2 regions of the Aeromonas sp. 25-AL00135 genome follow, and region 2 is predicted to be linked to the other one. Evidence: riboswitches for the same ligand, from Rfam matches in the RefSeq annotation. Region 2 holds a riboswitch; the other holds the start of a gene.
The links. Region 2 has a riboswitch for cyclic di-GMP ahead of ACW5XC_RS19660 (glycosyl hydrolase family 18 protein). Riboswitches for the same ligand answer to the same signal wherever they lie in the genome.
Positions count from the first base shown of each region.

Region 1: another riboswitch for cyclic di-GMP. It lies ahead of ACW5XC_RS00010 (glycosyl hydrolase family 18 protein); the one in region 2 lies ahead of ACW5XC_RS19660 (glycosyl hydrolase family 18 protein).

Region 1 covers NZ_JBSTYQ010000001.1:544-5,045, reverse strand. Annotated here, with positions in the region: gene ACW5XC_RS00010 (glycosyl hydrolase family 18 protein) at 1-2,156, opposite strand, end outside; cyclic di-GMP riboswitch class I at 2,272-2,354, opposite strand; gene ACW5XC_RS00005 (ExeM/NucH family extracellular endonuclease) at 2,648-4,502, shown strand, end outside.
Region 2 covers NZ_JBSTYQ010000029.1:11,643-16,144, forward strand. Annotated here, with positions in the region: gene ACW5XC_RS19655 (hybrid sensor histidine kinase/response regulator) at 1-1,593, shown strand, start outside; cyclic di-GMP riboswitch class I at 1,828-1,915, shown strand; gene ACW5XC_RS19660 (glycosyl hydrolase family 18 protein) at 2,018-4,502, shown strand, end outside.

The sequences.
Region 1 (4,502 bases), on a different contig from region 2:
CACAACCAGGGCGCGTGTGCCTTGTCATCGTAGTAACGCACATACTTGCCCTGCATCACGTGAGCCGGATTGTTGGGATCCAGACCCCAGGCAGTGCCATAACTCGGCAGCGTGGTGATGCCGAGGCTGGCTGCATGCTCCAGGTTTTTGGCATGCCACATGGGCACGGCGCCACCGCCGATCTCTTTGCCGTTCTTGTCCAGATCATGCCAGATGTTGTCGATGCCGACCGCCCCGTTACCGCACGGAATGGTACTGCCACCTGTGCCCGGCTGGCACTCGTTCTGGCTCGGCAGGGCTGCCTTGCCACCCAACCCATGACTGCCACCGCTCACCCCCTGCCAACCGCGGGTGTAATAGGGCACGCCAACGTTGATCTTGCCAGCCGCCAGCGCACCGCGGAAGTAGTGGGCAGACCAGGCCGCGTTGAGGTAACCGATACCGCCAAACTGGGTCTGGGTATAGACGCCCCAGTGGGAGAGCTCGGGGTCGGCATTGTTGTCGAACAGGGCCGCGTTGTGACCGACAAAGTGGTTCCAGGCACCGTGGAAGTCATAGGTCATCAGGTTGACGTAGTCGAGGTACCGGGTGACCTGGAAGTTCTCCATCCCGCGCAGCAGATAGGCCGAGGCCGGTGAGGCGATGGTCAGCATATACTTGCGGCCATCTTCGTTACCGGCGTTGTCGAGCCGCGCCCGCAAGGTCTTCATCAGCACCTCGTAGTTGGCAAACAGCTTGGCCCGGCACTGGTTGGAGAGCGGGAAGTCGTTGGGATTGCCCGCATCCTTCATCGAGGTGGGGTATTCGTAGTCGATATCGACCCCGTCAAAACCGTACTGGCGGATAAAGCTCACCGCCGAGTCAGCCAGGGTGTTGATACCGGCAGTATTGACCGAGCAGTCACCCTTGGTAGTGGCAGTGTAGAAACCGCGGGTATCGGCCCAGCCCCCGACCGAGATGAGGGTCTTCACGTCCGGATACTGCTTCTTGTACTTCGACAGCAGGTTGAAGTGGCCCTTGTAGGCGAATTCAGGATCCATCTCGGCACCCGGCACGCCATCCCAGGTCATCTTGGTGGCTGCATCGTCCACCTTGATGGTGTGGCTCTGCTCATCCACCGCCGCGAAGGCGTAGTTGATGTGGGTGATCTTGTTCCAGGGGATGTCGCTCACCAGATAGGCGGGCAGGCCGTTCTTGCCGGTGCGCCAGGAGGTGAAGTAGCCGATGACCCGGCGGGCATGGTCATCCCCCATGCACTCGTAACCATCCGGGCGATAGATCTGGCGAATGTCACAAGAGAGGTTGCCACCGGTGGGCGGCAGCGCGGCCTCCTCGACATTGACGGTCACCGCCGCCGACTCGCCGCTCAGGTTGGTCTTGTCAGTGGCCACCAGCTTGAGGGCAGCACTGCCTTTGGCATCCGGTGTCCAGTTCACCTGCCAGGGGGCAGTGGTATCTTCGCCCACCTTCTTGCCGTCGACATAGAGCTCGACTTTGGCCACATCGTTGTTGGCATCGGTAACGTTGCCACTCACCGCCACACTGCGACCCAGCGTCACCTTGGCGCCATTGGCCGGGCTGCTGATGCTCGCCTTGGGCGCCTCTGGCGCCACCACGGCGGCGACGTTGAAGCTCGAATCCGCTTCGCTCAGCACCTTGCCATCTTTATCCAGCGCGCGAGCTTTGAGGGTATGCCCCCCCACTCCGGCGGCGCTCCAGCTGGCACTCCAGGGCGAGGCGCTTGCCGTGGCAACCAGCTTGCCGTCGACAAGATATTCCACCCGGGCCAAGGCCGTTACCGGGCCGCTCAGGCTCACCGCCAGCGCCACGCTGGCTCCTTCGTTGAAACTGGCACCAGCAGCTGGCGAGCTGACGGCTACGCCGAGTGCAGGAGGGGGCACCTCGCCACCATAGGGCTTCCAGGCATCTGCCCAAACCACACCTACCCCCGGCTCATAGTGATAGGGGGATGCCCCGCACCAGCCTGAATAGGGAAATTCTTTGCACTCGTAGAGGGCACCGACGTTGCTGACGATATCGCCAGCCTTGTAGGCAGTACCGGATTTATAGGCGGGATAAGCGGCCTGAGCCCAGGCGGGCGCAGCCGCAAGGGCGACCAGCATGGCAAGCCTGCTGGGTCTGAAAAGCTGTTGCATATTGTTATCTTCCTTGTTTTGTCTTGGCTTGGTCACCAAGGCAAAGAACAATCGCAACCTGCATGATGGGCGCAGACAACTGGCAATGGACCTGCCACAAAAACCACCCCTCACCCAGGGAAACCCCGCTATCTGGATCCACGATCGAGACCGGAAGCATTGCGCCCCGGCATCACTGCCGGTTTGCCCTTTACCTGGGTTCCGTGAGGAACGAACCCAGTATAGGAAGGCGACAAGATCCCCTCAATCTTTATTCTCAAAGAGAATTATCCCCTGCCACGAAAGCGTCATGATCACAGGGTTAAAATTGATTGAATTATCAAAAAAATCATATCGTTATTGGGATCATAAAAACGCTTTCCCACACCTTCCCAGATTCATTTAATGTGCGTTGGCTCACTGGTATGACATGCCAGAAATGTGACAATGCGCGCCCTTGGTCAACGAGCCAAGGCTATGGAATCACTGGCAAAAATAAAAAAGGAACACCTATGAAAGGTACTCGTACCCTGCTGTCGCTGGCCGTGGGGCTGGCACTTGCATCCTCAGGCGCCCATGCGGCATTTGTCTGCCCGTCCGATCCGGCTCAACTCACCCCCATCCCGACCATTCAGGGCACAGGCTCCGCCAGCGCGCTGGCCACCCAGACCGTGACCGACAAGAACGGCAATGTGACCGGTAAAATCAGCACGGGCACCTTCAACGTTCGCGGTATCGTGACGACGCTGGGCCAAAGCCTGACCAAGGGTTTCTATCTGACCGACCCGGTGGGCGATGGCAATGCGGCCACCTCTGATGGCATCTTTGTCTATCTGAACGACAAGGACTTCGCGACCAAATATAAAGACGTCAAACCGGGGAGCGAAGTCTGTCTGGAAGCACAGGTGCAAGAATTTTACGGCGGCACCCAGCTGACCCCGTTAGTCGACAAGGCCACCAAAAAAGCCCACTTGCAAGTCACCGCACAAGGGCTGAATGTGCCGACCAGCGTACTGCAGGTCAATGAAGGGGAGACGCTGGCGCAAGCGCTCAATCGCCACGAAGGGATGCGGGTACGTCTTGACAGCAGCAGTGACCTGCACCTGACCCGCAACTACGGCTTCGACTACAAGGTCTATCGCAACAACGTAGAGTTGGCCCACAAAACCCCGCTGATCAAACCGACCCAACTTCATGTTGCCAACAGTGCGGACGCTGTCGCACTGGCCACCAAAAATGGCAGCAACCGTCTGGTGGTAGAGTCCGATAACAACAAAGTACCGGATGGCGTACTGCCCTGGTTCCCGAGCTGGGATGCCGATCAGGGATATCTGCGCATCGGTGATCAACTGACCGGGCTGGAGGGGGTAATCGTCTATAACAAAGATGCCTTCCGTCTGGTAGTACCGAGCAATGTCACCCTGACTGCCGGTGCTCTGCTGCGCAGCCCTGAAGAGGATCGTCAAGACGCGCCGGCTCGCCTCGCTGGCAGCGATCTGCGGATCGGCAGCTTCAACGTGCTCAACTACTTCACCAGCCACTCCAGCATTGGCGGTGCACTCAATATCCTGTGCAAGGATCAGGCGGATGCCGACAACGCCAAAGGTTGCAACCGGGGAGCCAAGAGCCAGCCCGAGTTCGAGAAGCAGCGCACCAAGATCGTCAATGCCATTACCGCAATGGATGCCGATCTGCTCGGCCTGATGGAGATGGAGAACAACGGCTTCGAGGATAACTCGGCCCTCCACAATCTGGTGACCCGCCTCAACGAACAGCAGAAGGATGCGAGCAAACACTACGCCTATGTGCGTCTGCCGGTCACTGCACTTACCGATGGCAAGTTCTTCGGCGGCGACGCCATCATGGTGGCGATGATCTACCGCCCTGCCCTGCTCACCCCCAGCGGAGATGCCAGCGTCATCAAGCTGCCGGAGCAGCGCTACACCACTGGTGGTGTAGCCAAGACAGCTGGTCAGCGCGATTCTCTGGTTCAGACCTTCACCCTCGCCAAGAGCAAGGAGCCGCTGACGCTGGTGGTCAACCACCTCAAATCCAAGGGGTCAGGCTGCTACGAAAATGGCGATGGCAAGACAGAACCGGCCGACCTGCAGGGCAAGTGTACCGAGTTCCGCGTGAGCGCGGCCAAGGTGCTGGGTGAAGCGGTCAGCAAACTGCCGGGCCAGGTGCTGCTGGTTGGCGACTTCAACTCCTACGCCAAGGAAGATCCAATCCGGGTACTGACCGACTACAACCCGGCCACCAGCGAGCGGAAGATCGTATCGGCCTCCCACACTTTTATCGGTGAGCAGTCCTATGAACAGCTCGGTCGCGAAGTGACTCGCAGCTACGGCCTGATCGATCTCAACG
Region 2 (4,502 bases):
TCCGACGTGTTTCGCTTCAACCGCGGCCTGCTGCAGGGGGCGATCGAGCATATCGGGCAGGGGATCTCGGTGGTGGACAGGGAGCTTCGGCTGGTGGCCTGGAACCGCCGCTACATCGAGCTGTTCCACTATCCGCCGGGGCTTATTCAGGCAGGGCGCCCCATCGAGGAGATCATTCGCTACAACGCCCAGCAGGGGCTCTGTGGTCCCGGTGATATCGAGGATCATGTGGCGCGGCGGGTCGCCTTTATGAAGCGCGGCATTGCCCATATCTCGGCGCGGGAGCGTCCGGACGGGCGGGTGATCGAGATGCAGGGCAATCCCATGCCGGCCGGTGGTTTCGTCATGACCTTTACCGACATCACGCCGTTTCGTGATGCCGAACGGGTGCTGCGTGAAGCCAACGAGCATCTGGAGGCGCGGGTCGCCGAGCGTACCCGCGAGCTCTCCGAACTCAACCGCCAGCTGCTGCTGGTCAACCAGCAGGTGGAGCGGGCCAATCAATCCAAGAGCCGTTTTCTGGCGGCGGTCAGCCACGATCTGACCCAGCCCCTCAACGCGGCCAAGCTGTTTACCTCCTCCCTGCTGGAGATGCTGCCGGCAGAAGAGGAGCCTGCCCGCATCGCCCGTCATATCGACGATGCGCTGGGGGCGACCGAGGATCTCATCAGCGATCTGCTCGATATCTCGCGCCTTGAGGCGGGCAAGTTCAAAGCCAAGAAACTCGACTTCGCCCTGCACGAGCTGTTCGACAACCTGAAGGCGGAGTTCGGGGTGCTGGCGCAGGCGGGGGGGATCCACTTCTCGGTGGTGGAGAGCAAGCTGGCGGTGCACAGCGATGTGCGCCTGCTGCGCCGGGTGCTGCAGAACTTCCTGACCAATGCGTTTCGCTACAACCCGGGCGGCCGGGTGCTACTTGGTTGCCGCCGGATGGGGGACAAGATCCGCATCGAGGTATGGGACAACGGCCCCGGCATCCCGCAGGACAAGCAGGAGGCTATTTTTGACGAGTTCTCCCGCCTCGATCACTCCCGCACCGCCAAGGAGCAGGGGCTGGGTCTGGGGCTCGCCATCGCCCGTGGCATCTCGCTGGTGCTCGGTCATCAGCTCACTTTGCAGAGTTGGCCGGGCAAGGGATCGGTCTTTGCGGTGACCCTCAATCTGGCGACCCGGCCGGTCACGGCCCATCAGCTGGCGGCGCCGGTGGTGCGTGACAGCCAGCTGGAAGGTGTAGCCGTGCTCTGTATCGACAACGAGCGGGACATTCTGACCGCCATGAGCACCCTGCTTGGCCGTTGGGGCTGCGAGGTGCGCTGTGCCGTCGATCTGGCCGAAGCCGAGGAGCTGGTGGCACAAGGGTTTGTGCCGAGACTGGTGCTCTCTGACTACCACCTCGACGACGGCAAGACCGGGTTGGAGGCGCTCGCTGCCCTGCAGCGGGTGTGTGGCGACGAGCTGGGAGGCATCATCATCAGTGCCGATCGCAAGAGCGAGTTGCAGGCGCAGATCCGCGAGCGGGGGTATGGCTACATCAGCAAGCCGGTCAAACCACTCAAACTGCGGGCCCTGATGAACAGCCTGCTGATGCGCTAGCCGCAGCCGGGGCGGCTAGCCGTGAACCGGCTCACAAAACCGCGCAATGATCCTGTGACCCGTGGTCATGGATGAATGCCGAAAACAGAGGTTTATTGGCGAAGATCTCTTCATCTTCCTGCGTAATGGCTGCCAGTTACTCTTTTGGCTTGCCACTGTCGGTGAACGCCGACAGTGGCAGACCGGATTGGCTCACTCTATAGTCGGGATGCGATTTTTTGCATCGCAAATGAAGTAACCGAAGGGCAAACCGATCGCAAGATCGGGACGCAAAGCTTCCGGTCCAGGGATGAGCCGTACTTGAGATAGCGGGGCCACCACAGGTTGTTGTGCACCTTTGCCAAGAGGCCGCACTGCCGTCTGCGTTACCTGTCAGGGCGTAGCCCTTTTCGTTGCCAACATAACGAAATAGGGAAATATAAAAATGCTAAGTCCAAAGCCTACCATGCTGGCCCTTGCGGTCGGTCTGTGCTGCGCCTCGTCCGCTTATGCTGCGGCGCCCGGCAAGCCCACCATCGGATGGGGTCCCACCAAGTTTTCCATCGTTGAAGTCGATCAGGCGGCCACTGCCTACAACAATCTGGTCAGGGTAAAGGATGCCGCCGATGTGGAGGTGAACTGGAACCTCTGGAGCGGCGATCTGGGCCAGAGTGCCAAGGTACTGCTAAATGGTCAGGAGGTGTGGTCCGGCCCCTCGGCCGCAGCGGGCAGCGCCAAATTCAAGGTGAAGAAAGGGGGGCGCTACCAGATGCAGGTGGCGCTGTGCAACGCCGATGGCTGTACCCTCTCTGATGCCAAGGAGATCGTGGTTGCCGATACCGACGGCAGCCATCTGGCGCCACTCAAGGCGCCGCTGCAGGAGAACAACAAGCCCTACGCCAACAAGTCCGGCAAGGTGGTGGGGACTTACTATGTGGAGTGGGGAGTCTATGGCCGCAAGTTTACGGTGGACAAGATCCCGGCCCAGAACCTGACCCATATCCTCTATGGTTTCACCCCCATCTGCGGCGGGGATGGCCTCAACGACAGCCTCAAGGAGATCGAAGGGAGCTTCCAGGCGCTGCAGCGGGCGTGTGCCGGTCGCGCCGACTTCAAGGTGGCGATGCACGATCCATGGGCCGCCATCCAGATGCCGCAAGGCAACCTCACTGCTCATGACGAGCCCTACAAGGGCAACTTTGGCGCCCTGATGGCGCTCAAGCAGGCCTATCCGAATCTCAAGATCCTCCCCTCGGTCGGCGGCTGGACCCTCTCCGACCCCTTCTACTTCCTCGGTGATAAAACCAAGCGCGATGTGTTTGTCGGCTCGGTGAAAGAGTTCCTGCAGACCTGGAAGTTCTTCGACGGTGTGGATATCGACTGGGAGTACCCGGGCGGACAGGGCGCCAACCCGAAACTGGGCAGCCCGAGTGATGGTGCCACCTATGTGGCCCTGATGAAGGAGCTGCGGGCCATGCTCGACGAGCTGGAGGCCGAGACCGGTCGCCAGTATGAGCTCACCTCGGCCATCGGGGCGGGGGGCGACAAGATCCAGGATGTGGACTACAAGGCGGCCCAGCCCTACATGGACCACATCTTCATGATGACCTACGACTACAACGGTGCCTGGAGCAACACCGAGCTGGGCCACCAGACCAACCTTTATGCGGCGAGCTGGGATCCCGATACCAAGTACACCACCGACAAGGCGGTCAATCAGCTGCTGGCGCAGGGGGTTGAGCCGGGCAAGCTGGTGGTTGGTGCCGCCATGTATGGCCGTGGCTGGACTGGCGTGAGCGGTTATCAGGGCAACAACCCCTTCACCGGCAAGGCGACCGGCAAGGTGAAAGGCACCTGGGAGGACGGGGTGGTGGATTACCGCGACATCGTCAACAACCGCATGGGCAGTGGCTGGGAGAAGAGCTACGACGAGGTGGCCGAGGCTCCCTACCTGTTCAAGGCGTCGACCGGCGATCTCATCACCTATGACAACGATCGCTCGGTCAAGGCCAAGGGGCAGTATGTGCTGGCCAACAAGCTCGGTGGCCTCTTCTCCTGGGAGATCGATGCCGACAACGGTGACATCCTCAACGCCATGCACGAGGGGCTGGGCCACGGCGAGGGGACGACTCCACCAGCCAACAAGCCGCCGCTGGCCAATGCAGGCAGTGACCTCAAGGTGACCGGCCCGACCGAGGTGACGCTGGATGGGTCGGCCTCCCACGATCCGGAAAACAGCGCGCTCAGCTACAGCTGGAAGCAGATCTCCGGGCCGCAGGCTGGCTTGCTTGATGCCACTCAGGCCAAGGCCCGCGTTGTACTCGATGCGGTGACTGCCGACATCAATCTGGTGTTCGAGCTGACAGTGACCGATGACCAGCAGTTGAGTGCCAAGGATCAGGTTGTTGTCACCAACAAGGCGCCGCAGGCCAATCTGGCGCCGGTGGTGAGTGTACCTGCTACGGCCTCTGTGGAGGCGGGCAAGCAGGTGACCATCAAGGCGACCGCCTCTGATCCGAACGGTGATCCGTTGACTTATCAGTGGAGTGTGCCGGCAGGCATCACCGCAACGGGTCAGAACAGCGCCACTCTGGTGGTCACCGGCCCGAGCGTCACCAGCGACATCGGCTATGACTTGGGCGTCACCGTCTCCGACGGCGGGCTGGATGCCAGCGCGGCAACTCGTCTGACGGTCAAACCGGCCAGCAGCGGCGGTGGTTGCACGGCAACCGATCCGGATGCGGCCAACTGGCCAGTCTGGAAAGCAGCCAGCACCTATAACAGCGGCGACAAGGTGAGTCACAACCAGCTGGTGTGGCAGGCCAAGTACTGGACCCAGGGCAACGAGCCTAGCCGCACCGCGGATCAGTGGCTGCTGGTGAGCAAGGTGCAACTGGGTTGGGATGCCAATGTGGCCTACAACGGTGGCG